Regions from separate parts of the Pseudomonas sp. E1MeOHC2 genome, predicted to be linked through region 2. Evidence: predicted binding sites of a transcription regulator. Region 2 holds the regulator's gene; each other region holds the start of a gene.
The links. Region 2 encodes FliA, which starts transcription of late flagellar genes. Its sites were predicted from a motif close to CTAAAGTTTNNNNNNNNNNNGCCGNTAA; they were not measured.

Region 1 (10,671 bases), 2.1 Mb from region 2:
ATGGAGCGCTCAGGCTTCCGTTCCCGTTGCTGCGGCGGTGGCGGCGGTGCGCCGATTACCGACATCCCGGGCAAGCAACGTATCCCCGACATGCGCATGGACGACATCCGCGAGACCGAGGCCGAACTGGTGGCAGTGGGTTGCCCACAGTGCACCGCGATGCTCGAAGGTGTGGTCGAACCGCGCCCACAGATCAAGGACCTCGCCGAGCTGGTAGCCGATGTGCTGATCGAAGAGGAAACCCCCGCGACCCCAAAGTCGCCAACGGTTAAACGTGAACCTGCGGAGGTGCACTGATGAGCGACATCATCCGCCGCGACCCACGCGCCGAGTGGATCGCCCGTAACCGTCTGCATCCGCTGCATGCGGCGATGCAGACGCAACAGACCAGCTGGATGGGGCCCAACGGCGTCATCCGCAAAAACCCGCATGCGATTGCCGCAGGCTTCATCGGCCCCAGTGGCATCAAGCGTATCGACCGCAGCGGCGCCCAGCAGGGCACCGGTGTGGGCGGGCGGCGCACGGCGGCCGCTGAAGTCCAACTGCCGTTGCACCAGGTGCCGACGCCGGCGTTCTACATTGGCGTGGTGCCGGACATGGTCGGTGGCCGCCTGAGCAGCCACGACCGCGACCTGCTGGGCCTGGCCCACAGCCTGGCTGGCAGCGACGGCGCAGTGTTGGCCGTGGTATTTGGCGAACACAAGGAAAGCAACTTTTCCACAGCCGGCGTCGACCGCTTGCTGGTTATCGAGGGCGAGGCGTTCGAAGGGTACGCGCCAGAACAATTGGTCCAGGGCCTGCGGGCTGTGGATAACCAGTTCACCCCGCGCCACTGGCTGCTGCCCGATAGCCGCACCGGTGGCGGCGAATTGGGCCGGCGGTTCGGGGCGGCGTTGGGCGAACGCCCGGCGACGCGGGTCTGGCAGGTCAAGGATGGCCAGTGCATAGGCCGCGCGGGCGCAGGTCAACAAGACCTGCAACGCGCCGTGCCACGCTTGATCCTGGCAGCGGCGGAATGTGCCGAACCTGTCAGCGAAACCCGTCACGAGGCGCAGCCGGTGGAGTTGTCCACAAGCATCGCCCGCAGCCTGTCGCGTATCGAAGACCTGGGCTCCGTGGCCGTAGACCCTGCCACCATTGCCATGGCCGAGTCCGAGTTCATTGTCTCGGGCGGTAATGGCGTCAAGGACTGGGACCTGTACCACAAGGCAACCGCAGCCCTCGGCGCCACCGAAGGCGCCTCGCGGGTGGCGGTGGATGACGGCTTCATGCCGCGTAACCGCCAGGTGGGGGCCACCGGTACCTGGGTCACTGCACGGGTTTATGTAGCTGTGGGTATCTCTGGCGCGATCCAGCACCTGCAGGGCATTGGTGCCTGCGACAAGGTGGTGGCGATCAACATGGACCCAGGCTGCGACATGATCAAACGGGCCGACCTGTCGGTAATTGGCGACAGTTCGGCGATTCTCAAGGCACTGATCGAGGCTGTGGACAACTACCGCAGCGGCGGCCAGCGCGACGCGGCATAAGGGCACGAGCATGAGTACGAAAGTCATCAGCCTGGTTTCCATCGGTGCCCACCCAAGCTCTGGCCGCGCCCGCCGCGCCGAGCAGGATGCCCGCGCGGTGGAGCTGGGTTTGCAGCTGGCTGGGGATAACTTGCAGGTGGTACATGCCGGCGATCCTCGGGAAGAGGCGCTGCGTGCGTACCTGGGCATGGGGCTGGAGCACCTGGATGTGCTGGAGCAGCCGGCCGGCGCCGATGTGCTGGGCGTGCTCGGGGATTATCTGCGCGATGCTGGCGCCCAGCTGGTGCTGACCGGCAGCCAGGCCGAGACGGGCGAGGGCTCGGGCATGTTGCCGTTCCTGCTGGCCGAGAAGCTGGGTTGGCCGTTGATCGTCGGCCTGGCGGAGGTGGAGTCCATTGAAAACGGCACCGCCCAGGTGCTCCAGGCCCTGCCTCGCGGGCAGCGGCGTCGCCTGAAGGTGCGCCTGCCGTTGCTGGCGACTGTGGATAACGCTGCGCCCAAGCCACGCCAGAGTGCGTTTGGGCCTGCGCGTCGGGGTGTATTGGCAGCGCGTAATGTGGCGATTGTCGAAGACGAGCTGCTGGGCGAAGCTGAGCTGCAACCTGCCCGCCCACGGCCTAAGCGCCTGAAGGTCATCAAGGCCAAGAGCGGTGCCGACCGGATGAAGGCGGCAACGGCCAAGGCCAGTGGCGGCGGGGGCAAAGTGCTCAAGGATGTCTCGCCGCAAGAGGGCGCTGAGGCGATCCTCAAGCTGCTGGTAGAAGAGGGCGTGTTGCGTTGACGCCCCTGTGTAGGAGCGGCCTTGTGTCGCGATGGGCTGCGCAGCAGCCCCGACACTCTTGAGCCAGGTTCGAGATCCTGGGGCCGCGCTGCGACCCATCGCGACACAAGGCCGCTCCTACACTGAATCTTACCCCCGGAATCTGTTCGCCAAGGTGTGGATAAAGTGTTTGTGCATCGCTACAGGCCTCTGGATTCAGGCGTTACGCGGGTTTGATCAAAAAGTGATCATTATCCGTTTACGCTCCACTGTTGTGGCATAAACCGAGGCTTGCGACCGTTATCCACAGCCCTTTTCAGTCGCGCGAAGTTTTGCACACAATCTCTGTTGGTGTCCCTGTGGACAAGGTGTACGGAATTCGCTGCAGACCAGGTTCCATAAGGCCTGCCAAAGATTGATCAAATAATGATCAATGCTCCCTAGTATTTTTGCCAGTACGCACACTTCTAAGCTTTCGCTAAGGTATCCACAAGAACCGGCACCTGTGGGTAAACCATGTCGACGTTATTGTTAAGCACTGATCGGCAACAGTCCGTAATGGGAGGGCTACCTCCTATTCCACGTGCGTACTCGCCTTATGGCGTGATGAAAGCTTCTGTGGAACCCGTAGTGGGCTTTTGCGGCCAATATCGGGATTCGTTGACTGGTCAGTACTTGCTTGGAAAAGGACGTCGCGCCTATAGCCCGTCCCTTATGCGGTTTCTGAGCCCTGACCGGCTAAGCCCGTTCGACAAAGGTGGACTGAATACCTACGCCTATTGCAGCGGTGACCCGATCAACAGAATCGACCCGGATGCGCAGAGTTGGCAGCCTGTGGTCGGCGCGGCGTCAAGTCTTGTTACCGCCGCCGGGGCGATTTTTAGAACGTCGAAGAACGAGGCGTTGCGTTTACAAGACCGGTACCTCATTTCTCAAGGTATGCCTTCCACCTATACTGAACCGCCACTGACGAGCCGTATTGGCAACACTTTATTTGCGGCAACCGGTACGACAGGCATTACAGCCAACTTGCTCGCGGGTGCCGAGAGCGGTTGGGCAGACGGTTCATTGATATCCGTCAGCACTGGATTTGGCCTGGCTAATTCCGGGGGTAATATTGCGGGTGGCATCACGTCCAATTTCAATGCTGCACGAGAGACTTGGGCGCTGATGGGACAGCCAGGCATACCGTCGAGCAGCGTCGTATTCGGTACGTTCGTGGAGGTGACCGGAATCAGGATGATGGGCGAGGCAATGAGCTACGTTGGTCGTACGAGTGCGTATTGGGCAGGCAGGATCGCCAATACGGTGCGGGGCGCTTATCAAGGTTGGCAATCGTCAGGGGACCGTGATATCCAAATGGAGGATGTCCGCCGGTCCTGATGTCTCCTGGCACGTGTAAGAGAACGTGCCAGGAGGTGGTACAAGTTACTGCGCCTGCACTTCCTTCAAATACGGCGCCGGTTCCGCCCCCAGGTTCTCCAGCACCCGCTGGCTATACCAGTCAATAAAGTTCACCACACCAAACTCATAGGTCTTCGAGTAAGGCCCTGGCTGGTAAGCGGTAGAGTTGATCCCGCGCTGGTTCTCTTCCGCCAGGCGGCGGTCCTGGTCGTTGGTGGCGTCCCACACCTTGCGCATCTGCGCGGGGTCGTAGTCAACGCCTTCGACTGCGTCCTTGTGCACCAGCCACTTGGTGGTGACCAAGGTCTCCTGGGCGCTGATCGGCCACACGGTGAAGACGATCATGTGATCGCCCATGCAGTGGTTCCACGAGTGCGGCAGGTGCAGGATGCGCATCGAGCCCAGGTCCGGGTTCTTGATGCGGCCCATCAGCTTCTGGCAGGCCTGCTTGCCGTCCATGGTCATCGACACGGTGCCCTTGAGCAGCGGCATGCGCACGATGCGGTTACGCAGGCCGTGGCTCTTGTGCAGGTACGGGATTTTCTCGGCTTCCCAGGCGGCGGCAGAAGCGGCCACGTGGTCTTTGAATTCCTGGCTGGCACGCGGGTCGTTGGTGTCGTCCCATTCGAGCAGGGTCTTCAGCAGCTCTGGGTGCGAACCGCTGCAGTGGTAGCACTCGCGGTTGTTTTCCAGTACCAGCTTCCAGTTGGCCTTTTCCAGCAACTGGGTCTGCACCGCGATCTTGGTGTTCTCCATGTCGTACGGTTCCATGTAATGGTCCAGAGTGGCCAGGAACTCGTCGATGGCTGGCGGGTTTTCCGCCAGGCTGATGAAGATGTAGCCACCCGCAACCTTCACGTTCACAGGCTTGAGGCCGTATTCCTTCATGTCGAAGTCGGCGCCCATTTCGGTGCCGGCGAACAGCAGGCGGCCGTCCAGCTCGTAGGTCCACTGGTGGTAATGGCAGACCAGCTTGGCCACCTTGCCCTTGTCGCTGGTGCACAGGCGCGAGCCGCGGTGGCGGCAGACGTTGTGGAAGGCATGCACCTTACCTTCGGCGCCACGGATGACGATGATCGGGTTCTTGCCGATCTGCAGGGTGATGAAGTTGCCTTTGGCCGGAATCTCGCAAGTCATGCCGGCGATCAGCCACTCTTTGTGGAAGATCTCCTGCATGTCGATCTGGAACAGACGCTCGTCGGTGTAGAAAGGCTGGGGCAGCGAGTAGGTGCGCTCGCGGGTCTGCAGCATCTCGGCGGTGGCCGTGCGTGCTGCTTCCAGTGGATCGCCCAGGCTCAGGGTTGCGGTGACGTCCATCGTGTGGTCCTCGGGGCCGTGTGCGGCCGGCAAAAGGTGGCTAATCATTGTTGTGGTGCCGCAAGGCTGTCGTAAAAAAAACAGCAGGTTCTTTTGCCGTGGAGTGTGCGTCCGAAGGCGTCGTGAACCGTATCCATGGGCGACATGGCCGATTTGAATAACGACGCCACAGCCCTTGCAGCATGGGCCTGGTCGCGATAAGTACGCCGATGTCGCAGGCAGGAATGTACGTCGCCTTCAGCTTGCGCATTATCGACGCCATAAAAAGGCCAATAGTCGGCTGCTGGAGATGAACATGTCCGATACCTTCCTCAATCCGGTCACCACCCAGACCTGGGCCAACGGCCGCCACATCGTGCGCTGCGTCAAGGTCATCCAGGAGACCTGGGACGTGCGCACGTTCTGCTTCATGGCCGACCAACCGATCATGTTCTTCTTCAAGCCTGGGCAGTTCGTCACCCTGGAGCTGGAGATCGAAGGCAAGCCGGTGATGCGCTCCTACACCATCTCCAGTTCGCCGTCGGTGCCGTACAGCTTCTCGATCACGGTCAAGCGGGTGCCGGGCGGGCATGTCTCCAACTACCTGCACGACACCATGCACGAAGGCGCCGAACTGCCGGTGCACGGGCCGGTGGGGTTGTTCAACGCCATCGACTTCCCGGCGGGCAAGGTGCTGTACCTCTCGGGCGGTGTCGGGATTACCCCGGTGATGTCCATGGCGCGCTGGTTCTACGACACCAACGCCAATGTCGACATGGTCTTCGTGCACAGCGCCCGCTCGCCGAAGGACATCATCTACCACCGCGAGCTGGAGCAGATGGCGTCGCGCATCCCCAACTTCAGCCTGCACATCATTTGTGAGAAGCACGGGCTGGGTGAGCCGTGGGCGGGTTACCGTGGGTATCTGAACCAGCGCCTGATGGAGCTGATTTCGCCCGACTACATGGAACGCACGGTGTTCTGCTGCGGCCCGACGCCGTACATGAGCGCGGTCAAGCGCATGCTTGAAGCCGTCGGCTTCGACATGAAGAACTACCACGAGGAATCGTTCGGTGCCACGCCTGCAGAGGCCAAGGCCGATGCCGTGGAACACGCCGAGCAGGCCGCCGATGCGCCGGAACTGGATGTCTCGGACCTCAACCTGGTGGAGTTCATCGGCAGCGAGAAGAGTATTCGCATCGCCCCGGGCGAGACCGTGCATGCGGCGGCGGCGAAGGTCGGGCTGATGATTCCCAAAGCGTGCGGCATGGGCATTTGTGGCACCTGCAAGGTACTCAAGCTGGGCGGCGAGGTGGAGATGGAGCACAACGGCGGGATTACCGAGGAAGACGAGGCCGAGGGGTACATCCTGTCGTGCTGCAGTGTGCCTAAAGGGGATGTGCGGATCGATTACTGATCCAAAGACCCAAGGGGCCGCTCTGCGGCCCATTCGCGGCACAAGGCCGCTCCCACAGGTTCATCGCGGGCTGAAGGTTACGGGGGACTTGTGGGAGACCCAAGGGGCCGCTCTGCGGCCCATTCGCGGCACAAGGCCGCTCCCACAGGTTCACCGCAGGCTTGAAGGTTACGGGGGGCTTGTGGGAGACCCAAGGGGCCGCTCTGCGGCCCATTCGCGGCACAAGGCCGCTCCCACAGGTTCACCGCGGGCTTGAAGGTTACGGTGGACTTGTGGGAGCGGGCTTGCCCCGCGAAAGGGCCATCAAATCCAGACTGCATCCCAATGTGGATAATCGCCAGCACGGTCTACCAGCCCTGCTCTTACGGGGTTGGCAACGATGTACCTCGCCACCTGCACGACACTCTCCTCCCGACGCAAGGCCCGGTCCTGATAGCCCGGCTGCCATACCTTTGCGCGTGGCATGCCCCGCTTATAAAGTGCATGACTGCTGCATGACTTGAACCTGCGCATCAGGCAACACAACGTGCCACTTCGCAATTCGATCAGCCAATGCACATGGTCAGGCATTACCACCCAGGCCAGGGATCGGCAAAGCCCATCGGTTTCTGTCTGCCTCAGTTGCTGGATCACGCCCCGGGCGAATTGCAGTTGGGTGAAGATCCGCTTTCGCTCATGGGTTGCCGTGGTCAGTAGGTAGAGACCACCGGGCTGTGAGAAACGGCCACGGCGCAGCAGGTGGGATTGGGCACGGTCCATGTGATGTTCCCTGAAGTAAGATTCAGGGAAACACTAGGTTAAGTGGCCGTGTCGTGAGGCGGGGAATGGTTGCTGGATGTTGGGTAGCAGTGTCGGCCCCTTCGCGGGGCAAGCCCGCTTCCACAGGCTTATCACAGGTCTGAAATCAGTGGTCACCTGTGGGAGCGGGCTTGCCCCGCGAATGGGCCGCAAAGCGGCCCCAGCAGTTTTCAGGTACGGAAGCGGGCCACCAGCCCATTCAGGTCCACCGCCAACCGCGACAGCTCCGCACTCGCCGCGCTGGTCTGATGCGCCCCGGTCGCACTCTGCACCGACAGGTCATTGATATTCACCAGGTTGCGGTCCACCTCCCGCGCCACCTGTGCCTGCTCTTCCGCCGCGCTGGCGATCACCAGGTTTCGCTCGTTGATCTGCGCCACGGCACCCGCAATGGTATCAAGCGCCATGCCCGCACCACGGGCGATGTTCAGGGTCGATGCGGCACGTTCGGTGCTGGTGCGCATCGACTCCACCGCCTCTTCGGTACCGCCCTGAATGCTCCCGATCATCCGCTCGATTTCGCTGGTCGACTGCTGGGTACGATGGGCCAGTGCCCGCACCTCATCGGCCACCACGGCAAAGCCACGGCCTGCCTCACCGGCACGGGCCGCTTCGATCGCGGCATTAAGTGCCAGCAGGTTGGTCTGGTCGGCCAGGCCACGGATCACGTCGAGTACCTTGCCGATGTCGCGCGACTGCTCGGCCAAGTGGGTGATCAGCGTGGCAGTGGCCTGCACATCACCGCTCATGCGTTCGATGGCGCCAACAGTCTCCAGTACCAGGTCGCGCCCGTCGCCGGCCGAACGGCTGGCTTCGCCCGAGGCTTCCGAGGTGCTGACCGCATTGCGTGCCACCTCTTCCACGGCGCTGGTCATTTCGGTGACGGCGGTGGCGGCCTGTTCGATTTCGTTGTTCTGCTGTTGCAAACCGCGGGCGCTTTCATCGGTGACGCTATTGAGCTCTTCCGCCGCAGATGCCAGCTGGGTTGCGGAGCCTGCAATCAATTGCAGGGTATCGCGCAGCTTGTCCTGCATGCGGGCCATGGCGCGCAGCAGGCGGGCGGCTTCGTCGGTGCCTTCGGCGCGGATGACGTGGGTCAGGTCACCGTCGGCAACCTGCTCGGCGCATTTGAGCGCGTCTTCAATCGGTTTGACGATGCTGCGGGTCAGCAGGAACGCGCACACCAGCGTCAACAAGGTGGCCGCGATCAACAGACCGATCACCAGCGCGAAAGCAGATGCGTACTGGCCGGCAGCCGTTTCGTTGGTGGCGCGGGTCTGGTCGGTGTTGATGCGCACCAGGGTGTCCATGACCTTGTTGATCTGCTCGGAGTTGGCCAACAGGTCGCGGTTGAGCAGGTCGCGCAGTTCGTCGGTGCGGCCCGCCTGGCTCAGGCTGCGCATGCGCGCCTCCAGCTGGCGGTACTGATTGAGCAGTTGGCTGTATTGATCGTAGGCGGCTTGCTCGTCGGGTGCGCCGATCATGGGCTCGTAGGCGCGGCGCGCCTGGTCGATCTGGGTGTTGCGCTGGTCCAGCAGGTTGAGGGTGTCGCGCTGCGTCTCCGGTTCGCGGTTGAGCAGCAGGCGATAGGAGAGGGTGCGCATACGCAGGTTCAGCGCAGCGAGCTCGTCGAGCGACTTGATGCTGGGCACGCTGATGCTTTCGATGGCGACACCCGCCTGGCGGATGTTGCCCATCTGCATGAGCGAGAAAATGCCGAGGCCGAGCATCAGCAGGCCGATCAGCGCGAAGCCGAGCAGCGCGCGCGGGGCGATGTTCATGTTGCGTAGGGACATGGAAGGAGCAATCCAGGCAAAGGGAAGAGGTCGCAGGGAGCAGCGACGAAATATGACTTGCCTGGCTATCGGTCGTGACGGGTTAGTCTTGAGCGAGCGCAGTGAAAATTGTGAGCGCGCTAACCTTTTCCTGACCGGCGGTTGATCCAGGTCGGAACAAGCGGGCGGTTACCCTGTCAATCTGCGGGTTAGAAACCTTAAGAATCCGATATTTAATGGCGAGGACTCACGCTTTTCTTTATCGTGTGCGGCCTTTGCAACAACCTGAGATAGACCCATGCTGGAAGCCTCCCTGAATCAAATCGAGCAACTGGTCAGCGACCTGATGCAGAAAAACGCTCAACTCACCGAGCAGAACACCACCCTTGGTCAGCAACTGGCCCAGGCCAAGGAAGAAAACGAAACCCTGCAGCTGTCGCTGATGGAGCAGGAAGAAAAGAACGGCGCCACAGCCGCACGTATCCAGGCGCTGGTTGATCGCGCCAATGCGGGTGTCGTCAACGCATGAGTCTGCAAGCGCAGCCGGTCAATGTCGTGTCGATCCTCGGCAGCGACTATTCGATCAAGGCGCCCGAAGGCCAGGAAGAAACCCTGGCGCAGGCAGTGCGGATGCTCAACACCGCCCTGGCTGAGACCAAGGGTTCTTATCCGACCCTGATCGGCGATAAGCTGCTGGTGCTGGCTGCACTGAACCTGTGCTCCAAGCAGGTTGAGCTGCAGAAGGAACACCAGCAGACGCTTGCGCGCACCCAGGCGCAGATCGACGCCACGGTGGATGCGATCGTTCGGACTATCGCCGAACAATAAGCAGCACCCTGCCGAACCCCTGTGGGAGCGGGCTTGCCCGCGAATGCGATGGTGAATTCACCGCTGCATTCGCGGGCAAGCCCGCTCCCACAGTTGTTTTTGGTTGTTCCAAGTCACTGGAATAACTGGATACGCAAGTGTATACACTTCCCCCAAAACAATAATTGGCGGGGAGCAAGGGCATGCGTATCTGGCGTAAGAGCATCCAGTGGCAATTGATCGCAAGCATGGGCGCGGCCCTGCTGGCGAGCATCCTGGTGGTGGTGATCATTTTCACGGTGGCGCTCAACCGCCTGACCGAACGCTACCTGGTCGACACAGCGTTGCCAGCCAGTGTCGAAGCCATCCGTAACGACATCGAGCGTATGCTCGGCCAGCCGTTGGTGGCTGCGGCCGACATTGCTGGCAATACCCTGCTGCGCGATTGGCTCGCCGATGGCGAAGACCCTGCTCAAGCCCCGCGCTTCATCGAGTACCTCGACGCTGCCAAGCAGCGGAACAAAGCCTTTACCACGCTGTTCGCCTCGACCGAGACCGGCCACTACTACAACGAGAATGGCCTGGACCGCACCCTGAGTCGGGCCAACCCCAAGGACAAGTGGTTTTACGGCTACATCGACAGCGGCGCCGAGCGCCTGATCAATATCGATATCGACGGCGCCACCGGCGAGCTGGCGCTGTTCATCGACTACCGCGTGGAAAAGGACGGCAAGCTGGTGGGCGTGGCCGGCATGGGCCTGCGCATGACCCAACTGTCGAAACTGATCCATGACTTCAGCTTTGGCGAGCACGGCAAGGTGTTTCTGGTGCGCAACGATGGCCTGATCCAGGTGCACCCGGACAATGCCTTCAGCGGCAAGCGCC
Region 2 (10,671 bases):
CTCGACTTCGCCGCGTTCCCGACCATCCTGCTGGTGGCGACCCTGCTGCGTCTGGCGCTGAACGTGGCGTCCACGCGTGTGGTCATGCTCCACGGCCAGGAGGGTCACGGCGCCGCGGGCAAGGTGATCCAGGCCTTCGGTGAAGTGGTCATCGGCGGTAACTACGTGGTCGGTGCGGTGGTGTTCGCCATCCTCATGATCATCAACTTCGTGGTCGTCACCAAAGGTGCTGGGCGTATTTCCGAGGTGAGCGCACGCTTTACCCTCGATGCGATGCCTGGCAAGCAGATGGCCATCGACGCCGACCTCAACGCCGGCCTGATCGACCAGGCCCAGGCCAAGGCCCGCCGGTCCGAGGTGGCGCAGGAGGCTGAGTTCTACGGTTCGATGGACGGTGCCAGCAAGTTTGTGCGCGGCGACGCCATTGCCGGCCTGCTGATCCTGTTCATCAACCTCATCGGCGGCATGCTCATCGGCATGCTCCAGCACGGCATGCCATTCAGCGAAGCCGGTAAGGTGTACGCTTTGCTGACCATCGGTGACGGTTTGGTGGCGCAATTGCCATCCCTGCTGTTGTCCACGGCGGCGGCCATCATGGTTACCCGGGCTTCGGGCTCGGAAGACATGGGCAAGCTGATCAACCGGCAGATGTTCGACTCGCCCAAGGCCCTGGCGGTCTCCGGTGGGCTGATGATCGTCATGGGCCTGGTGCCGGGCATGCCGCATGTGGCGTTCCTCGGCCTCGGCCTGTTGGCCTGTGGCGGCGCATACCTTGTGTGGAAGAAACAGCAACAGGTCAAGGTCAAGGCCCAGCAGGAGGCGCAGCGTCAGCAAGACCTGCTGCCCTCGCCACAGCGTGCGCTGGAGACCAAGGAGCTGGGCTGGGACGACGTCACCCCGATCGACATGATCGGCCTTGAGGTCGGCTACCGCTTGATTCCGCTGGTCGACCGCAACCAGGGTGGCCAGTTGCTGGCGCGGATCAAGGGCGTGCGCAAGAAGCTGTCCCAAGACCTGGGCTTCCTCATGCCCACCGTGCACATTCGCGACAACCTCGACCTGCAGCCCAGTGCCTACCGCCTGACCTTGATGGGGGTGATCCTGGCTGAAGCGGAGATTTACCCCGACCGGGAGCTGGCGATCAACCCAGGTCAGGTATTTGGCACCCTCAACGGCATTGCCGCGCGCGACCCGGCCTTTGGCCTGGAGGCGGTGTGGATTGACGTGGGTCAGCGGTCCCAGGCGCAGTCGCTGGGGTATACCGTGGTCGATGCCAGTACCGTGGTGGCCACCCACCTCAACCAGATTTTGCAGAAGCACTGTCACGAGCTGATCGGCCACGAAGAGGTCCAGCAACTGCTGCAGGTGTTGTCCAAGGCATCGCCTAAACTTGCAGAAGAGTTGGTGCCGGGTGTCATTTCCTTGTCGGGCCTGCTCAAGGTGCTGCAGGCGTTGTTGTCCGAGCAAGTGCCGGTGCGCGACATCCGCAGCATCGCCGAGGCTATCGCCAACAACGCCGGCAAGAGTCAAGATACCGCCGCGCTGGTGGCAGTGGTGCGCGTCGGATTGTGTCGCGCCATCGTGCAAAGCATTGTCGGCGTTGAGTCGGAGCTGCCAGTGATCACCCTTGAACCAAGGTTGGAACAGATTTTGCTCAATAGTCTGCAAAGGGCCGGGCAGGGTCAGGAAGACGGTGTTCTTCTGGAACCGAGCATGGCCGAAAAGCTGCAGCGTTCGCTGATTGAGGCGGCCCAGCGCCAAGAGATGCAGGGCCAGCCGGCCATTCTTCTGGTCGCCGGCCCGATCCGCGCCATGTTGTCGCGCTTCGGTCGCCTGGCTGTACCGAATTTGCATGTTCTGGCGTATCAGGAAATACCTGACAACAAGCAAGTCACCATCGTTGCCACCGTGGGCCCTAACGGCTGAGGTAGTGGATAATGCAAGTTAAGCGATTTTTCGCCGCCGATATGCGTCAGGCCATGAAGCTGGTCCGGGATGAGCTTGGCTCCGATGCCGCCATCATCGGTAACCGCCGCATCGCCGGTGGTGTTGAATTGACAGCCGCGCTGGACTACAAGTTGTCCGCCCTGGCCCCGCGCGTGCCCAACGCCGAGCTTGAAGAAGAGCTGCGCAAGACCCACACGCGTATCGCCACGGCCCAGGCCGAACTGGACCAGCGCAGCGACAACAGCGACAACAACCGCCAATTGTTCGCCGGTCAGTCGCTGACCGCCTCGGAGCCGCTGGTCGAGCCGCACGTGGATGCCCCGGCGCCTGCTGCTGCGCCTACCCCGGCACCGGTCGATCCTCGGCTGTTCGATGCCATGCGCTCGGAGCTGTCGGGTTTGCGCGAGCTGCTGGAAGTGCAGCTCGGCTCGCTGGCCTGGAGCCAGCTGCAAGGCAGCAAACCGCAGCAAGCCAACCTCTGGCGCCGTCTGCAGCGCATCGGCCTGTCTGGGCCGATTGCCCGTGAACTGCTCGAACTCACCACCGAAATCGAAGAGCCGCGCCAGGCATGGCGCATGCTGCTGGCGCACCTGGCGCGGATGATCGAAGTCCCTGAGGTCGAGCCGATCGAAGAGGGCGGTGTGATCGCCATGGTCGGCCCCGCCGGCATGGGCAAGACCACTACCCTGGCCAAGCTGGCCGCGCGCTATGTGCTCAAGTACGGCGCGCCGCAGTTGGCGTTGGTGAGCATGGACAGCTTCCGCATCGGTGCCCAGGAGCAGCTCAAGACCTTGGGGCGGATCCTCAACGTGCCGGTGACCTACGTCGACCCGGGCCAGTCCCTGGCCCAGGCGCTGGAGCCGCTGCTGCGCAAGCGCGTGGTGCTGATCGATACCGCCGGCCTGCAGGCCAGCGACCCGGCCCTGCGCATGCAGCTGGAAACCCTGGCCAGCCGCGGCATCGCCGCGAAGAACTACCTGGTGCTGGCAACCACCAGCCAGAAGCAGGTGCTGACCGCCGCCTACCACAGCTACAAGCGCTGTGGCCTGGCCGGTTGTATCCTGACCAAACTCGATGAAACGGCAAGCCTCGGCGACGTGCTGAGCCTTGCCATCAGTCATGAATTGCCGGTGGCCTACCTGACCGATGGGCCACGCATTCCTGACGACTTGCACTTGCCACGGGCGCACCAGCTGGTCACCCGCGCGGTCAATGTGCAGCAGCAGGACGAGCCCAGCGAAGAGGCCATGGCCGACATGTTCGCTGATCTCTACCACAACCCGCGGCGAGCGGGCTGATGATGAAGCGTGTGCAAAGTAGCTATGCCAAGGGGCACGCAGAATTGCCTCACGTGTGGCCTGAGTCCCAGCGAGACAAGGTAAAGAACAGACATGGGTAGCATGCATCCCGTACAGGTGATCGCCGTCACCGGTGGCAAAGGTGGCGTCGGCAAGACTAACGTTTCAGTGAACCTGTCTCTGGCGCTGGCCGAGCTTGGCCGCAGGGTCATGTTGCTGGACGCCGACCTGGGCCTGGCCAATGTCGACGTATTGCTTGGCTTGACCCCAAAACGCACCCTGGCCGATGTCATCGAAGGGCGCTGTGAGCTGCGCGATGTGATGCTGCAGGGGCCGGGCGGTGTGCGCATCGTGCCGGCGGCCTCCGGCACCCAGAGCATGGTGCACCTGGCGCCGGCCCAGCATGCCGGCCTGATCCAGGCCTTCAGTGACATCGGCGACAACCTCGACGTACTGGTGATCGATACCGCTGCGGGTATTGGTGACTCAGTGGTCAGTTTCGTTCGCGCGGCCCAGGAAGTGTTGCTGGTGGTCTGCGACGAACCCACCTCGATCACTGATGCCTATGCCCTGATCAAGCTGCTCAACCGTGACTACGGCATGAACCGCTTCCGCGTGCTGGCCAACATGGCTCAGAGCCCGCAGGAAGGGCGCAACCTGTTCGCCAAATTGACCAAGGTCACCGACCGCTTCCTAGACGTCGCCCTGCAGTACGTGGGCGCGGTGCCGTACGACGAGTGCGTGCGCAAGGCGGTGCAGAAGCAGCGCGCGGTGTACGAAGCCTTCCCTCGCTCCAAGTGCGCGCTGGCCTTCAAGGCCATTGCGCAGAAGGTCGACAGCTGGCCGTTGCCGGCCAACCCGCGCGGGCACCTGGAGTTCTTCGTCGAGCGTCTGGTGCAGCCCACCAGCGCAGGACCGGTGCTATGAGTGCGAGCGGCTTCAAGATGTACAGCAGGGCGTCGAAAGACGCCCAGTACGAGCTGATCGAACGCTACGCCCCGCTGGTCAAGCGCATCGCCTATCACTTGCTGGCGCGGCTGCCGGCCAACGTCCAGGTCGAAGACCTGATTCAGGCCGGCATGATCGGCTTGCTGGAAGTGGCCAACAAATATGACGCCAGCAAGGGCGCCAGCTTCGAGACCTACGCCGGCATCCGCATCCGCGGCGCGATGCTGGACGAGGTGCGCAAGGGCGATTGGGCGCCGCGTTCGGTGCACCGCAATACACGCATGGTCAGTGATGCAATGCGCGCCGTGGAAGCAAGAACCGGTCGCGACGCTAAAGATCATGAGGTTGCTGCCGAACTCCAATTGAGTCTCGACGATTACTACGGGATTTTGAACGATACCCTGGGCAGCCGACTGTTCAGCTTCGACGACCTGTTGCAGGACGGCGAGCACGAAGGGCTGCACGAGGACGGCGCCAGTGGCCAGGTCGAACCGTCGCGGGACCTTGAAGACGAGCGCTTCCAGGCTGCCCTGACCGATGCGATCGCCAACCTGCCAGAGCGCGAGCGGCTGGTGCTGGCGCTGTACTACGACGAAGAGCTGAACCTCAAGGAAATCGGTGAGGTGCTGGGGGTCAGCGAATCGCGCGTGAGCCAGTTGCACAGCCAGTGCGCCGCACGTTTGCGCAGCCGTCTGGGTGAATGGCGGGCGCGCTAGTCGCCGCCGTTCGCCGTTGAAGACGCTGCAGTCGTTTCACGTTGTGCCGAATTGAATGAATGCGTGCTCGGGGACCGAGCGCGTCTGAGACTGCTTGGAGGTCTAATTGGACAAGAACATGAAAATCCTCATCGTTGACGACTTTTCGACGATGCGGCGGATCATCAAGAACCTGCTACGTGATCTGGGCTTCACCAACACCGACGAAGCCGACGACGGCACCACGGCGTTGCCGATGCTGGAAAACGGCCACTACGACTTCCTGGTGACCGACTGGAACATGCCGGGCATGTCCGGTATCGACCTGCTGCGCAAAGTCCGCGCCAGCGAAAAGCTGAAAACCATGCCGGTACTGATGGTGACCGCCGAAGCCAAGCGTGACCAGATCATCGAAGCGGCCCAGGCCGGCGTCAATGGTTACGTGGTCAAGCCGTTCACCGCTCAGGTGCTCAAAGAAAAGATCGAGAAGATCTTCGAACGCGTCAACGGCTGAGTCACGTCAGGGGGCGCGCCATGGATTCATCAGAAACGTCTTTGGGGGAGTTCGAATCGACCCTGAAGAAGCATGCCCAGGAGCTGGTCGAAAGCCTGGAACGAGGGCGCTTCGGCGAGGCGGTGCAGCTGATCCATCAGCTGAACCAGACCCGCGACCGCGGCCTGTACCAGGAAGTCGGCAAGCTGACCCGTGAGCTGCACAGTGCAATTGTCAGCTTCCAGATCGACCCGCACATGCCGCAGGCCGAGGAGGTCTCGCAGATCACCGACGCCACCGAGCGCCTGTCCTATGTGGTCAAGCTGACCGAGAGTGCGGCCAACCGCACCATGGACCTGGTCGAAGAAAGCACCCCGGTGCTCAACGACCTGGCGGGCGAGGCCAAGGCCCTGAGCGTGGACTGGCAGCGCTTCATGCGCCGCGAAGTTGCCGCGCCGGAATTCCGTGACCTGGTCAAACGTGTCGACAGTTTTCTGACGCACAGCGCCGAAGGCAATCGCAAGGTTTCCGGCCACCTCAACGACATTCTGCTGGCTCAGGACTATCAGGACCTGACCGGCCAGGTGATCAAGCGCGTCACCGCGTTGGTCACCGAGGTGGAAAGCAACTTGCTCAAGCTCGTGCTGATGGCCAGTCAAGTCGACCGTTTTGCCGGTATCGAACATGACCACCAGCAGCTGCGTGCTGAAAAAGATCAAGAAAAACATCCGACTCGGGGTGAAGGTCCGCAGATTCATGCCGATAAGCGTGAAGACGTCGTGTCCGGTCAGGACGATGTCGATGATCTGCTGTCCAGTCTGGGTTTTTAAGGAGCACGTTTAATGAGCTTCGGCGCCGATGAAGAAATCCTTCAGGATTTCCTGGTAGAAGCCGGCGAAATTCTTGAGCAACTGTCCGAGCAATTGGTCGAGCTGGAAAGCCGACCCGATGATGCCGACCTGCTCAATGCCATTTTTCGCGGTTTCCACACTGTAAAAGGGGGCGCCGGCTTCCTCCAGCTCAACGAGCTGGTGGAGTGCTGCCATATCGCCGAGAACGTGTTCGACATCCTGCGCAAAGGTGAGCGCCGGGTCGACGCAGAATTGATGGACGTGGTGCTCGAAGCGCTGGACACGGTCAACAGCATGTTTGGCCAGGTTCGCGAGCGCAGCGAGGTCATCCCGGCCACCCCAGAGCTGCTGGCGGCGTTGTCGCGTCTGGCCGAGCCTGCGGCTGCCGACGAAGTCGCCGCCGCAGTGCCTGAGGCCGCCGCTGAACCGGTCGCTGCGGCACCTGCTGAAGAGCCGGACATCACCGACAGCGAATTTGAACAGCTGCTCGACTCGCTCGACGCGGTCAAGGCCCAGGCCGCCGCCGATGAGCAGATGCAAGGCGAAACCGTCAGCGGCGCCGGTGATGAAATCACCGACGCCGAATTCGAATCGCTGCTCGACCAGTTGCATGGCAAAGGCCAGTTCAGCGCCGAAGTCGCTGCCGAACCGGTGGCAAGCGCCGCGACGCCCGTCAGCGACGAAATCACCGATGAAGAATTCGAGTCGCTACTCGACCAATTGCATGGCAAAGGCACGTTCCAGGCCGACGCTTTGCCCGCGGCCAATGCGCCGGCGGCGACAGCGCCCGAAAGCGTTGCACCGGCCAGCACGACCAGCGACGAAATCAGCGAGCACGAGTTCGAAGCCTTGCTCGATCAGTTGCACGGCAAGGGCAAGTTCTCGGGCGATGCCGTTGCGGTCGATGCGCCAGTCGCCGCCAAGGTCGAGAGCAAGCCGGTGGCCAAGCCGGCCCCGGCCCCGACAGCCGCCAGCAAGCCTGCGCCTGCACCCCGCGCGCCGGCCCCAGCGGCAGAAAAGCATGCGGTCAGCGAGGCGGAAACCACCGTGCGCGTCGACACCGCGCGCCTGGACGAGATCATGAACATGGTCGGCGAACTGGTGCTGGTGCGTAACCGCCTGGTGCGCCTGGGCCTGAACAGCGGTGACGAGGCCATGTCCAAGGCCGTGTCGAACCTCGACGTGGTCACCGCCGACTTGCAGACGGCGGTCATGAAGACCCGCATGCAGCCAATCAAGAAAGTCTTCGGCCGCTTCCCGCGCCTGGTTCGCGACCTGGCCCGCCAGCTCAAGAAAGAAATCAACCTGGAGCTGGTCGGTGAAGAGACCGACCTGGACAAGAACCTGGTAGAGGCCCTGGCCGACCCGTTGGTGCACTTGGTGCGCAACGCGGTCGACCATGGCGTCGAGATGCCTGACGAGCGTGAAGCCGCCGGCAAGGCACGTACCGGCCGGGTGGTGCTGTCGGCCGAGCAGGAAGGCGACCACATCCTGCTGTCGATCTCCGATGACGGCAAGGGCATGGACCCCAATATCCTGCGTGCCAAGGCGGTGGAAAAGGGCCTGATGGACAAGGACGCCGCCGAGCGTCTGAGCGAGTCGGACTGCTACAACCTGATCTTCGCCCCGGGCTTCTCGACCAAGACCGAGATCTCCGACGTGTCCGGCCGTGGTGTCGGCATGGACGTGGTGAAGACCAAGATTTCTCAGCTCAATGGCTCGATCAACATCTACTCGGCCAAGGGCCAGGGCTCGAAGATCGTCATCAAGGTGCCGCTGACCCTGGCGATCATGCCGACCCTGATGGTGATGCTGGGCAACCAGGCCTTCGCCTTCCCGCTGGTCAACGTCAACGAGATTTTCCACCTCGACCTGTCGCGCACCAACGTGGTCGATGGCCAGGAAGTGGTGATCGTGCGCGACAAGGCGCTGCCGCTGTTCTACCTCAAGCGCTGGCTGGTGCAGGGCCAGGTGCATGAAGAGCAGCATGAAGGCCACGTGGTGATCCTGTCGGTGGGCACCCAACGCATCGGTTTTGTCGTCGATCAACTGGTCGGCCAGGAAGAAGTGGTAATCAAGCCGCTGGGCAAGATGCTGCAGGGCACGCCGGGCATGTCCGGGGCCACGATCACCGGCGACGGTCGCATCGCGTTGATCCTCGACGTCCCGAGCATGCTCAAGCGTTACGCCGCGCGGCGTATTTGATTTCGGTGGCGCACCCTGGCGGGTTGCGCCGCCTAATGGAGTGTTTATGGCAGTCAAGGTCCTGGTGGTGGATGATTCCGGTTTCTTCCGCCGCCGTGTCTCGGAAATCCTCTCGGCGGACCCGACGATCCAGGTAGTGGGTACCGCGACCAATGGCAAGGAAGCAATCGACCAGGCGCTGGCGCTCAAGCCCGATGTCATCACCATGGACTACGAGATGCCCATGATGGACGGCATCACGGCGGTGCGGCACATCATGCAGCGCTGCCCGACCCCGGTGTTGATGTTCTCTTCGCTGACCCATGAAGGCGCCCGGGTAACCCTGGACGCGCTGGATGCCGGTGCGGTGGATTACCTGCCGAAGAACTTCGAGGACATCTCGCGCAACCCCGAGAAGGTCAAGCAGATGCTGTGTGAGAAGGTGCATACCCTGTCGCGCAGTAACCGTCGTTTCGGCAGCTACAACCCAGCGCCCGCCGCCGTGCCGGCCGCTGCCAGCAGCCCTGCACCGACCAGCAGCTTTGCAAGCCCCGCACCGGCGCGCACGGTGGCGCCGGTACGTGCGGCGCCAGCACCCGCGGCACATGCCCCGGCGCCCAAACGCAAGCCTTACAAGCTGGTGGCCATCGGTACCTCCACTGGCGGCCCGGTGGCACTGCAGCGGGTACTGACGCAACTGCCTGCCAACTTCCCGGCGCCGATCGTGTTGATCCAGCACATGCCTGCGGCCTTCACCAAGGCGTTTGCCGAACGCCTGGACAAACTGTGCAAGATCAACGTGAAGGAAGCCGAGGACGGTGACCTGTTGCGCCCAGGCCTGGCGCTGCTGGCCCCGGGTGGCAAGCAGATGATGATCGACGGCCGTGGCACGGTGAAGATCCTGCCGGGTGACGAGCGCCTGAACTACAAACCGTGCGTGGACATCACCTTCGGCTCGGCAGCCAAGTCGTACGGCGACAAGGTGCTCTCGGTGGTACTCACCGGCATGGGCGCCGACGGCCGTGAAGGTGCGCGCCTGCTCAAACAGGGCGGCAGTACCGTGTGGGCCCAGGATGAAGCCAGCTGCGTGATCTATGGCATGCCCATGGCCATCGTCAAAGCCAACCTGGCCGATGCGGTGTACAGCCTGGACGAGATCGGCAAGCACCTGGTCGAGGCCTGCGTCTGATGGACGTGCTAAGCCTGATCGGCCTGATCCTGGCGTTCGTCGCGATTGTCGGCGGCAACTTCCTCGAAGGCGGGCATGTCGGTGCGCTGCTCAATGGCCCGGCGGGCTTGATCGTGCTCGGCGGCACCCTGGCGGCGGCGCTGTTGCAGTCGCCGCTGCCGGCCTTCAAGCGTGCCTTGCAGATTCTGCGCTGGATCCTCTTTCCGCCCCGCGTCGACCTGGCGGGCGGTATCGACCGGGTGGTCAACTGGAGCCTGACGGCGCGCAAGGAAGGCCTGCTTGGCCTGGAAGGGGTCGCTGAAGCCGAGCCCGACCCGTATGCGCGCAAGGGCCTGCAGCTACTGGTCGACGGTGCCGAGCCAGAAGCCATTCGCAGCATTCTTGAAGTCGACTTCCTGACCCAGGAGGGCCGTGATATCCAGGCCGCCAAGGTGTTCGAGAGCATGGGCGGCTACGCGCCGACCATCGGCATCATCGGTGCGGTCATGGGCCTGATCCATGTGATGGGCAACCTGGCCGACCCCTCGCAACTGGGTAACGGCATCGCCGTGGCGTTCGTCGCCACCATCTACGGCGTGGCCAGCGCCAACCTGATCCTGTTGCCGATCGCCAACAAGCTCAAGGCAATCGTCATGCGCCAGTCGCGCTACCGCGAAATGCTGCTCGAAGGCCTGTTGTCGATTGCCGAGGGTGAAAACCCGCGCTCGATCGAACTGAAGCTGCAAGGCTTCATGGAGTAACCATGCGTCGCCGTCGTCATACCGAGGAACACGAGAATCACGAGCGCTGGCTGGTGTCGTACGCCGACTTCATCACCTTGCTGTTCGCGTTTTTCGTGGTCATGTACTCGATTTCCTCGATCAACGAGGGCAAGTACAAGGTCATCTCGCAGGCTTTGCTCGGGGTGTTCAATGACCCCGAGCGGAGCATGAAGCCGATCCCCATCGGTGATGAGCAACCGCTGAGCGTGCGCCCGGCCGAGCCGCTGGTCAGGGACAGCGAGCAGACCGAAGCGGGCCTGGCGCAGACCAACGTCGACCCGCTGAAGACCATCAGTGATGACGTG
Region 3 (10,671 bases), 1.1 Mb from region 2:
CAACATCCTGCTCAACGGCACCACCGGTATTGCCGTGGGCATGGCCACCGACGTGCCGCCGCACAACCTGCGTGAAGTCGCCAGTGCCTGCGTGCGCCTGCTGGACGAGCCCAAGGCCACGGTCGAGCAGTTGTGCGAGCATATCCAGGGCCCGGACTACCCGACTGAAGCCGAAATCATCACGCCCCGCGCCGAGATCCTGAAGATTTACGAAACCGGGCGCGGCTCGATCCGCATGCGTGCCGTTTATCGCGTCGAAGATGGCGATGTGGTGGTCACCGCGCTGCCGCACCAGGTCTCAGGGGCCAAGGTGCTGGAGCAGATCGCCGCTCAGATGCAGGCCAAGAAGCTGCCGATGGTGGCCGACCTGCGTGACGAATCGGACCACGAGAACCCGTGCCGTATCGTCATCATCCCGCGTTCCAATCGGGTGGATGCCGACGAACTGATGCAGCATCTGTTCGCCACCACCGAGCTGGAAAGCAGCTACCGGGTCAACGTCAACATCATTGGCCTGGATGGCCGGCCGCAGTTGAAGAACCTGCGGGCACTGTTGCTGGAATGGCTGGAATTTCGCACCAATACCGTCCGCCGCCGGCTGCAGCACCGCCTGGACAAGGTCGAGAAGCGCCTGCACCTGCTTGAAGGTTTGCTGAAGGCTTTCCTCAACCTGGATGAAGTGATTCACATCATCCGCACCGAGGAGCATCCCAAGCAGGCACTGATCGAGCGCTTCCAGCTGACGGAAATCCAGGCCGACTACATTCTTGAGACCCGCCTGCGACAGCTGGCGCGCCTTGAAGAAATGAAAATTCGCGGCGAACAGGACGAACTGCTCAAGGAGCAGGCCAAGCTGCTGGCCCTGCTCGGCAGCGACGCCAAGCTGCGCAAGCTGGTCCGTACCGAACTGATCAAAGACGCCGAGACCTACGGCGACGACCGCCGTTCGCCCATCGTCGAACGTGCCGAAGCCAAGGCACTGTCGGAAAACGAGCTGATGCCGACCGAGCCGGTCACTGTCGTGTTGTCGGAAAAAGGCTGGGTGCGCTGCGCCAAGGGCCACGACATCGATGCCACCGGCCTTTCGTACAAGGCCGGCGATGGTTTCAAGGCCGCAGCCGCCGGGCGCTCCAACCAGTTTGCCGTGTTGATCGACTCCACCGGCCGCAGCTACTCGGTGGCCGCGCATACCCTGCCGTCTGCGCGGGGGCAGGGCGAGCCGCTGACCGGCCGCCTGACGCCGCCGCCTGGGGCGACATTCGAGTGCGTGCTGTTGCCTGACGATGACGCCCTGTATGTGGTGGCTTCGGATGCCGGGTACGGTTTTGTGGTCAAGGGCGAAGACCTGCAGGCCAAGAACAAGGCCGGCAAGGGCCTGCTCAGCCTGCCCAACGGGGCCAAGGTCATGACCCCGCGGCTGGTGGCCAACCGCGAGCAGGACTGGCTGGCGGCGGTCACCACCGAGGGCCGTCTGCTGGTGTTCAAGGTCAGCGACTTGCCGCAACTGGGTAAAGGCAAGGGCAACAAGATCATCGGCGTGCCGGGCGATCGGGTCGCCAGCCGTGAAGAATTTGTCACCGATTTGGCTGTAATAGCCGAAGGCGCGACCCTTGTATTGCAAGCTGGCAAGCGTACGCTATCGCTTAAAGCGGACGATCTGGAGCACTACAAGGGCGAACGGGGCCGGCGCGGCAGCAAGCTGCCACGCGGCTTCCAGCGTGTCGATGGGTTGCAGGTGGAAGGCCCGGCGTAACCCGCTGAAATGTCTGGAACGGCAATTTCAGAGCCGTTCCAGGCAGAAATGCTGGAGTCGGACAGCTATTTCGCGGATGATATGGCCCTTGCGGTGCCGGCGTGGCCGTGTGCCCGATTGAATCTACATGAGTATCACTGCGGTCTGCCTGTGGCGACCGCCTGGATGGGATGATGAAACTTCTGCGCCTTCCATTTGCGCTGTTGATGACGGGCCTTTTAGGGCTGGGCGGATGCAGCATGCATCAGCCGGTTGCCTTGTACCAGCTCGACAGCGGTGATCCCGGCCAGCCGTCGCAAAGCGCAGGCATGGCTGTGGTGCTCGGCCCGGTGTCGGTTGCCGATTACCTGCAACGCGAAACCTTCCTGCAGCGTCAGGCCGATGGCAGCCTGAGTTCGGCGACCGACGGTCGTTGGGCCGGCAGCCTCTCGTCTGACATCGACCAGTTGCTGGTGCGCCAGCTGGCCTGGCGTCTGGACAGCCAGCGCGTGGTGCTGGCTCCGGCGACCGCCGGTTTCAGCCCGGACGTGCAAGTCTTGCTGTCGATTACCCGCCTGGACTCCGGTAAGGACCAACCGGCGATTCTCGATGCCCAATGGCGCCTGCTCGACCGTCGTGGCCATGTACGTGACAACCGCATCGTTCACCTCGAACAGCAGCATGAGGGTAGCGAAGCGTCGCAGGTGCAGGCTCAAGGGCAATTGCTGCAGAAGCTGGCCGAGCAACTGAGCACGGCGGTCAAACCGTTGGCCAACCAGCCAGCCATCGCTGAAGAAGCGCCGAAAAAGCCGGCTGCACCGGTACAGGTCAAGAAGGCTCCAGAGAAGTCCAAGATCCCGATGGCTTCGCCGATCCGTACCGATATGGAAGTCTATCGGTTCTGATGGTTCCGTCAGATACGAAAAAGCCCGCACATGTGCGGGCTTTTTTTATCTGCTGCGCGGCCCTTTCGCGACGCAAGGCCGCTCCTACAAACGTCAGGCGCGGCGCTCGTGCATCCGCGCCAGCTGGCGCTCCAGCATCGACGGATACGGCTCCATCAGCCGCTCCACACAGCATGCGCCTTCCGGGCTGGCAATCGGGCGGATCCGTGCGCGCTGACGAATCAGTGCGTCATCACTGATCTGGCGCTCCACCAACAGCAGGTTGCGGCTGTGCTGCGACAGTGCCAGGGCATCCTGGGCCTTTTCGGCCATCAGCAGGTCGACCAGCTCCAGCCCTTGTAGGTCGTTGCCCAGGGCCAGGCCCAACTGCAGTTGCAGGGTAATGCCGCTGTCGGCCACTTCGATCTGCAGGGCATGGCCAAGCGCGCGCAGCAGTTCGCCACAGCAAATCGCATTGGTCAGGTAGTCCTCGCCACAGTCGCGGCTGTGGAACAGCACCAGGGTGCTGCCGTCGTTGAGCGTGTGGGTTTCACCGTCATACAGTGAGGCGGCGTGCTCCAGGCAGTCGCGGTAGCGTTCCAGCAACTCGGTCAGGCGCGTGCGCGGCAGGCGGCGCAGTTGCTCCTGAGAGCCGAGCTGCACGGCCAGCACAGCAGTGTTCTGCGGCTCGTCAGACTCGAATGGCACAGCCTTGGGCGCACTGTCCTCGTTGTCCAGCAGCCCGGCAAAGGCTTCATCGTCTTCTTCGTCAACCTGGGCGACAACCTTGGCGCGCGGGGCCGCCTTGGGCACCGGGGCGGCCTCGTGCAGGTCGTCGAAGGTGTCTTCTTCGTCCTCGTCTTCCAGCTCTGGCTCAGGCTCAGGCGGTGGCGGCGGGGCCAGGCGAGCATGCAGCTGGCGGGCGATATCGCCGATTTCGTCCTGGCGGTCAGTGGCCGGGGTGTAAGGGTGCGGGTCGCGCAGCCAGACCCGCAGCTGCAGCAGCGGCGTGGTGATGTGGCGGGCCTGGCGCAAGCTCAGGCTCAGTGCCAAGGCCAGCAGGATGGCGGCGAGGATGCCCATGCTCTGCAGGCTGATGAGCATCGGCTGCTGGAACTGGCTCATGTCCAGGCTGATGCGCAGTTGCCCGGCCGTGACATCCTGGAAGGTGATCTTGGTCTGGTACAGGCCTTCGGCTTCACCCAGCAGGCTGTTGCGTGGGCGTTGCCCGGCTTCGGCGAGGATGCGGTTGTCCACGCTGTAGATGGCCGCATGGGCCACCAGCGGGTTTTTCACCAGATTGCCCAGCAGCACGTTGAGGCTGAGGATGTCGTTTGACACCAACAGCTCAGTTGCCGACGTGGCCGTCTGCGTGGTCAGGCTCTGGCCCAAGGCGTCGGCCTGCTCGTGCATGGCCTGCTTGAACTGCAGGCCCATCACGCAGGCGTAGATGACCAGCGCCAGCGCCACCAAGAAAATGTTGGTGAAGGCGATGCGCAGCGCCAGAGGGACGCGACGTTGACTCAGGGCACGATAGATCATCAGGAAGAAGTTGTCTGGCTTGACGGGGGTGGGCCGGTTCACAGAGCTCGGCTCTTAATGGCATAAAAGTGAGGGGCAGTATAGCGACACCGGTTTTGTCGGCAAAGTATCGTTCGCGCCCGATGGTCACGGAAAATCGGTAGAATGCGCATTTTTCATCGAAGTCGGAGTCCGGTCTTGCGCGAAATCGTCCTGATCAACATCACAGGTGAAGACCGTCCAGGTCTCACTGCGGCCATCACCGGCGTCCTGCTGCAGGGTGGTGTGAACATCCTCGACATCGGCCTGGCGGTCATGCACGGCACTTTGTCGTTCGGCATTCTGGTCGATATTCCGGACAACGAAGTGGCCACCAGCCTGTTGCAAAGCGTGCAGAGCAAGGCCCATGAGCTGAATCTGCAGGCCCGCTATACGCCGATTTCCGAGGCGGATTACCAGCATTGGGCCGATGGTCACGGCGATGCGCGCCATATCGTCACCCTGCTCAGCCGCAAGATCACCCCAGAGCAATTGCAACGGGTCAGCGCGGTCATCAGCCAGTACGGCCTGACCATCGAGCGCATCGAGCGCTTGTCTGCCCGCGTGGGCCTGGATGCTGACACCGAGAACGGCAAGGCAGCCATCGAAATCTCTGTGCGCGGCGAGCCGAGCGATGGCCAGGCGCTGCGCGCGGACTTCTTTGCTCTGGCAGAAGAATTGAGTGTCGACATCGCCTTCCAGAAGGACGACCTGTTCCGTCGCAATCGCCGCCTGGCGGTGTTCGACATGGACTCGACCCTGATCGAGGCCGAAGTCATCGACGAATTGGCCAAGGCCGCGGGCGTCGGCGAGCAGGTGGCAGCGATCACCGAGCGGGCGATGCGCGGCGAACTGGACTTCCGCGCCAGCTTCAAGGAGCGCATGGCGTTGCTCAAGGGCCTGGATGTGGGGGTGCTGGATGAAATTGGCGCATCGCTGCGCTTGACCGAAGGTGCCGAGAACCTGTTCGCCGAGCTCAAGCGCCTGGGTTACAAGACTGCGATCCTGTCCGGTGGCTTCACTTACTTCGCCCGCCAGGTGCAGGCGCGCCTGGGTATCGACTACGTGTTCGCCAACGAGCTGGAAGTGGTGGACGGCAAGGTGACCGGCGTGGCCGTGGAGCCGATCGTCGATGCTCAGCGCAAGGCAGAACTGCTGCAGCAACTGGCCAGCGAAGAGGGCCTGCAACTGGACCAGACCATCGCTGTGGGTGATGGCGCCAACGACCTGCCGATGCTGTCGCTGGCGGGCCTGGGCGTGGCCTTCCGTGCCAAGCCGCTGGTGCGTCAATCGGCCAAACAGGCGATTTCGACCCTGGGGCTGGACGGTGTGCTGTATCTGCTGGGGCTGCGAGACCGCGACGCGCGCGGTTGATTCGAGCTTTTGGGGCTGCTTTGCAGCCCCAAGATCTATCAGGCAATCAAGCCTGCACAGGCGCTGCCAGTTGCTGGCCCATGCGCACCGCCGAGCCGGCCCCCAGGCTTTCAGCCCACTTCACCTGCTCTGGCCCGAACAGCACGATGGCGGTCGAACCCAGTTTGAAGCGGCCCAACTCGGCGCCTTTTTCCAGGTGGATCGGCGCACGGCTGGCTTCGTCGTAACGGAAGGTCTTCAGCTCACGCTTGGGCGGCGTTACCAGGCCTGCCCAGACCGTTTCGATCGAGGCAACGATCATTGCACCCACCAGCACCACGGCCATCGGCCCGCGCTCAGTGTCGAACAGGCAGACGACCCGCTCGTTACGGGCAAACAGCTCGGGGACGTTTTCCGCAGTGGTCTGGTTCACCGAGAACAGGCGACCCGGGACATACACCATTTCGCGCAGAGTACCGGCCAGCGGCATGTGCACACGGTGGTAATCCTTTGGCGACAGGTAGATGGTGGCAAATTCACCGCCCATGAACGGCGCAGCCATGGCCGGGTCGCCGCCCAGCAGCTCCTGCGCGCTGAAACCGTGGCCCTTGGCCTGGAAGATGCGGCCGTGCTCGATCGGGCCAAGCTGGCTGACAGCACCGTCGGCCGGGCACAGAATCGCGCCAGGGGTTTCATCCAGCGGACGGGCGCCGGGCTTCAGGGCACGGGTGAAGAACGCATTGAAGTGCTCGTAAGCGCTCAAGTCCTCGACCAGGGCCTCGGACATGTTTACCTGGTAGCGCTTGGCGAACCAGGCGGTGAAGGCATTTTTGAACCAGCGTGCACGGCACTCGGCAATGCAGCCGGCCAGCCGCGACAGCAGGTGGTGCGGCAGCAGGTACTGGCTGATGATGAACAAACGGGATTTCATGCAGGTTCCTTAAACTTCTACAGGCGTGTCCGGGTGGTTGCCCCATTCGCTCCACGAGCCGGCGTAGGCCTTGACGCGTGGGTAACCGAGGGATTTTGCCACCAGGTAGGTGAAGCCGGAGCGGCGGTGGGTCTGGCAGTGGGTGATCACTTCCTTGTCGGGGGTGATGCCCAGGTTGTTGAGGACGTCGGCGATGTCCTGGCGGATGCGCAGGTGATCGTTGAGGTCCATGCCGGCAGTCCACTCGAAGTTGATCGCGCCGGGAATGTGCCCACCCTTGGCTGCCAGCACCTTCTCGCCGCTGAATTCCTGCGGGCCGCGTGCGTCCCAGATAACCAGGTCATCGGCGCCCAGACGGCTTTGCAGGTACTCGCGGGTGGCAGTAGGTTCGCCGTGGATGTGCAGGTGCGCCGGCGCGTTACCGCTGGCAGGCACCTCGGTGGTGAGCTTGTCTGCCGGCCAGGCCTGGATACCGCCATTGAGGTAGTGGTAGGCCTTGTGGCCGATCACGTCGAGCAACCAGATGAAGCGCCCGGCCCAGCCGCCGCCTTCATCGTCATACACCACATACACGGCATCGTTGCGGTGGCCGAGTTCACTGAACAGTTTTTCCAGGTCACCCAGGGCCGGCAGCAAGCCGGGGGCGGGTGGCTGGCCCAACTGGGTACGCTTGCCTTCGACGAAGCGTGCGCCGGGGATATGGCCGCTGACATAGCGGTTGGCGCTGCTCAGGTCGACCAGGATCAGCTGTGGCGAATCCAGGCGCGGCAGCAGGTCTGCGGCTTCGATCACCAGGGGCAGGCCGGAAAAGTCAGTCATCCACGGTCTCCAGTGTGGAAAGAGGGGCGATTGTAGCGCAAGGCTCAGCCCTTGCGGTTGGCAAACACGGACAGCGCGCGTTCGATGCATTGCGCGGTTTTACCAAAGGCTTGCACGCTGATATCCGCCAGCGGTTTGCCGCTTTGGTCGGCCACCGCCAGCATCAGAACCTGGTCGTTGACTGCCAGCGAGCGCAACAGCAAGTGCTCGCTACGGAAGAACGCACGCAGCGGGGCAGGCAGCAGGGCCGAGAACTGGCTGTGGTTGTCCGGGGTAAGGCGCAGTTGCCCGGCCTGGCTCATCAGTTTTTGCAGCAACTTGCTCTGCGCTACCTGCAGGGCCATGGCCGCCGCTTCCTTGGGCAAGCCGGCGGTCTGCTGCACACGCAGGTAGTCGGTTGCCTTGTCCAGGGTCAGCAGCATGATGCGTTGCATGCCGCAAGCCAGCAGGGCCTCGCGTGCCTGGGTGGCCAGGTGCACGGTATTGGTGAACGGGCTGGGTTGCGCCAGCAGGTCCTGGCACAGCTTGCGCCAGCGGCTCAGCTCTTCGCTATTGGGCGGTGGTGGCGCCAGCATGCCCGGGTGCGGGCGGCGTTGCTGCCAGGGCCAGATCAGCGCTTCGGCCGGGTGGAACAGTGCCTGGCGCGCATGGCGGCGGGCGCTGGCCGCAGCTTGTTGGTGAACCTGTTGCTGCACGTCTTCCAGCGACGTCTGCAGGTACAGGGCGGTCAACAGTTGCCAGCGCAGCAAGTGCGGATTGTCCCAGCCTACCTGGGCTGCCAAGGCCAGGTCGTTGGCCAGTAACACGGTATTGGCCGGCTGGTTGAACCAGCGACGCAGGCCGGGTTCCTCGTCCAGGCGGTGTTGCTGGCTCAGCACGTCCTGCTCGCGGGCAATGTTGAATACCTGGGCCAATTGGTCGCGTTCGTCCAGCAGCATTCGGTAGCCCTGGGTCACCCACTGGGGCAGGCGCCAGTACTCTGCCATGGTCTGGCACAGCGCCATGATGCGCACGCCAAACAACTCCTGTTCCACCTGGGCGGCCTTCTCACCCTTGTGGATAACCCGCAACTCCCAGGTATCGAGCAGATTCGGGTAGGCCAGGGCCAGCGGCCAGAGCGGGGAGAGGAACAGCAGGCTGCCCCAGTGGATTTCTTGCCACAAGCGCGCCAGTCGGCTGGCGAACAGGCCGCTGGCCTGCTGCGAGGCGTGCTGGCTGATCAGTTGGAATTGGCTCAGTACAGGCGGGATCTCGTCGGCCGGCAGCGAGGGCAGGCGTTTGAGCAACTGTTCGATGCGCGTCAGGCCTAGCCGGTTAAGGGCGATTTCCAGGCTCTCGGCAGGCTCTGCCTGGCTGGCATTGGCCGGGTGATTGGCCTCGCGCATGACCGAAAGCACCAGTGCCGGGCTATCCTGCATCAGTTCGGCGATATCGCGCAGGGAGCGGCGGCTGTCATTTATGGCAGCCAGGACCCGGTCGTAACTCTGTTTCGGCACGGGTATGCGAACACTCTCCAGCAGCTTTACCCAGGCCTCTAACGTACGTGGCGGCTGAGCGGGCACCTTGGTTTCAATTGGCATTTTGACATCAGTCCGAACTGGCTTTTCGCTTTGAGTGGCTATAGTCTGGCGCAGTTCTGCCGATAAGTAGAAGAAGAGTTTTAAAGCTCCCGTCTCTCACCCTGACCACGACAGCAAGTGCTTTGAACCTATGGCTAAAATTATCGGCATCATCGTCGTATTCGCGAGCGTGCTCGGCGGATACGTGCTCTCCCACGGCAAGATCGCGGCGCTGATCCAGCCGTTCGAAGTGCTGATCATCGGCGGTGCGGCTTTCGGTGCATTCCTGCAGGCCAACCCTGGCCACATGACCATGCACGTCATCAAGAAGTCGATGAAGATGTTCGGCTCGCGCTTTACCCATGCCTTCTACCTGGAGGTGCTGGGCCTGGTGTACGAAATCCTCAACAAGAGCCGTCGTGAAGGCATGATGGCCATCGAGAGTGATATCGAGGACGCCGCGGCCAGCCCGATCTTCGCCAAGTACCCCACCGTGCTGGCTGATGAGCGCATGACCGCGTACGTCTGCGACTACTTGCGCATCATGTCCACCGGCAACATGGCACCGCACGAGCTCGAAGGCTTGTTCGACATGGAGCTGCTGAGCATGAAGGAGGAGCTCGAACACCCCTCCCATGCGGTGACCGGCATTGCCGACGGCATGCCGGGCTTCGGTATCGTTGCGGCCGTACTCGGCATTGTGGTGACCATGGCGTCGCTCGGCGACGGCGACCAGGCGGCCATCGGCATGCACGTGGGTGCGGCGCTGGTCGGTACCTTCTTCGGTATCTTGGCGGCCTATGGCTTCTTTGGCCCCTTGGCCAAGTGCCTGGAGCACGATGCCAAAGAAGAGCTCAACCTGTACGAGTCGATCAAAGCCTCGCTGGTTGCGTCGGCCTCCGGCATGCCGCCATCCCTGGCTGTCGAATTCGGGCGCAAGGTGCTCTACCCGAAACATCGCCCAAGTTTTGCCGAGCTGGAACAAGCGGTTCGCGGTCGCTGAGTCATGGAGAACAATCAGCCGATAATCATCAAGCGCGTCAAGCGCTTCGGCGGCGGCCACCATGGCGGCGCCTGGAAAATCGCCTTTGCCGACTTCGCCACGGCGATGATGGCGTTTTTCCTGGTGCTGTGGCTGTTATCCACAGCCACCCCTGAGCAGAAAATCGCCATTGCCGGCTACTTCCAGGACCCTATCGGGTTTTCCGAGAGCGGCACACCCTACGTCATCGACCTGGGTGGCTCGCCCGAGATGGCGCCGGATAAGACCATCAACCCTGAGGTGAGGACCGAACCGACGCAGGAATCCACGGTTCAGCTGAACAAGGACCAGGTCGAGACCATGGCCGAGCAGGTCGAGCGCGAGCGCCTTGAGCTGTTGCTGCAGGAGCTGCAGAACAAGGTCGAAGAAAACCCGCAGTTGCAGAAGTTCAAGGACCAGATCCTGTTCGAGATCACCCAGGACGGCTTGCGTATCCAGATCATGGATGCCGAGAACCGGCCAATGTTCGACCTCGGCAGCGCGCGTCTGCAGCCGTATTTCGAAGACATCCTGCTGGCCATGGCAGACACCATCAAGGCGGTGCCGAACAAGATCAGCGTCAGCGGCCACACCGATGCCAAGCCGTTCGCCGGCACCGGTGAGTTCGGCAACTGGGAGTTGTCGGCCAACCGTGCCAACGCGGCGCGGCGCGCGCTGGTAACCGGTGGCTATCCGGAGGAGCAGGTGGCCCGGGTGGTGGGTTACGCGTCGTCGTCGTTGTTCGATCGCAAGGACCCGCTGAACCCGGTCAACCGGCGCATCGACATCATCGTGCTGACCAAGAAGGCCCA

Region 1: ACSSU5_RS12335 (methyl-accepting chemotaxis protein) is a predicted target of FliA. The motif match lies at 9,066-9,093, and genes of this name have one in related genera.
Region 3: motA (flagellar motor stator protein MotA) is a predicted target of FliA. The motif match lies at 8,898-8,925, and genes of this name have one in related genera.

The regions. Positions count from the first base shown of each region.
Region 1 is NZ_CP196675.1:2,757,866-2,768,536, forward strand. Features, by position in the region: gene dgcB (dimethylglycine demethylation protein DgcB) at 1-297, shown strand, start outside; gene etfA (electron transfer flavoprotein subunit alpha) at 297-1,529, shown strand; gene etfB (electron transfer flavoprotein subunit beta) at 1,540-2,310, shown strand; gene ACSSU5_RS12315 (RHS repeat-associated core domain-containing protein) at 2,848-3,672, shown strand; gene gbca (glycine betaine monooxygenase oxygenase subunit) at 3,718-5,010, opposite strand; gene gbcB (glycine betaine monooxygenase reductase subunit) at 5,306-6,406, shown strand; gene ACSSU5_RS12330 (REP-associated tyrosine transposase) at 6,710-7,165, opposite strand; gene ACSSU5_RS12335 (methyl-accepting chemotaxis protein) at 7,375-9,000, opposite strand; gene ACSSU5_RS12340 (MreC domain-containing protein) at 9,278-9,508, shown strand; gene ACSSU5_RS12345 (cell division protein ZapA) at 9,505-9,807, shown strand; partial or broken gene ACSSU5_RS12350 (HAMP domain-containing protein) at 10,035-10,671, shown strand, end outside.
Region 2 is NZ_CP196675.1:700,716-711,386, reverse strand. Features, by position in the region: gene flhA (flagellar biosynthesis protein FlhA) at 1-1,926, shown strand, start outside; gene flhF (flagellar biosynthesis GTPase FlhF) at 1,938-3,245, shown strand; gene fleN (flagellar synthesis regulator FleN) at 3,339-4,172, shown strand; gene fliA (RNA polymerase sigma factor FliA) at 4,169-4,909, shown strand; gene ACSSU5_RS03100 (chemotaxis response regulator CheY) at 5,028-5,402, shown strand; gene ACSSU5_RS03095 (protein phosphatase CheZ) at 5,423-6,211, shown strand; gene ACSSU5_RS03090 (chemotaxis protein CheA) at 6,224-8,437, shown strand; gene ACSSU5_RS03085 (protein-glutamate methylesterase/protein-glutamine glutaminase) at 8,484-9,605, shown strand; gene ACSSU5_RS03080 (flagellar motor protein) at 9,605-10,345, shown strand; gene motD (flagellar motor protein MotD) at 10,348-10,671, shown strand, end outside.
Region 3 is NZ_CP196675.1:1,823,737-1,834,407, reverse strand. Features, by position in the region: gene parC (DNA topoisomerase IV subunit A) at 1-1,753, shown strand, start outside; gene ACSSU5_RS08210 (PqiC family protein) at 1,927-2,637, shown strand; gene ACSSU5_RS08205 (histidine kinase) at 2,731-4,200, opposite strand; gene serB (phosphoserine phosphatase SerB) at 4,336-5,550, shown strand; gene asd (archaetidylserine decarboxylase) at 5,597-6,460, opposite strand; gene ACSSU5_RS08190 (rhodanese-like domain-containing protein) at 6,470-7,279, opposite strand; gene ACSSU5_RS08185 (HDOD domain-containing protein) at 7,324-8,859, opposite strand; gene motA (flagellar motor stator protein MotA) at 8,990-9,841, shown strand; gene motB (flagellar motor protein MotB) at 9,845-10,671, shown strand, end outside.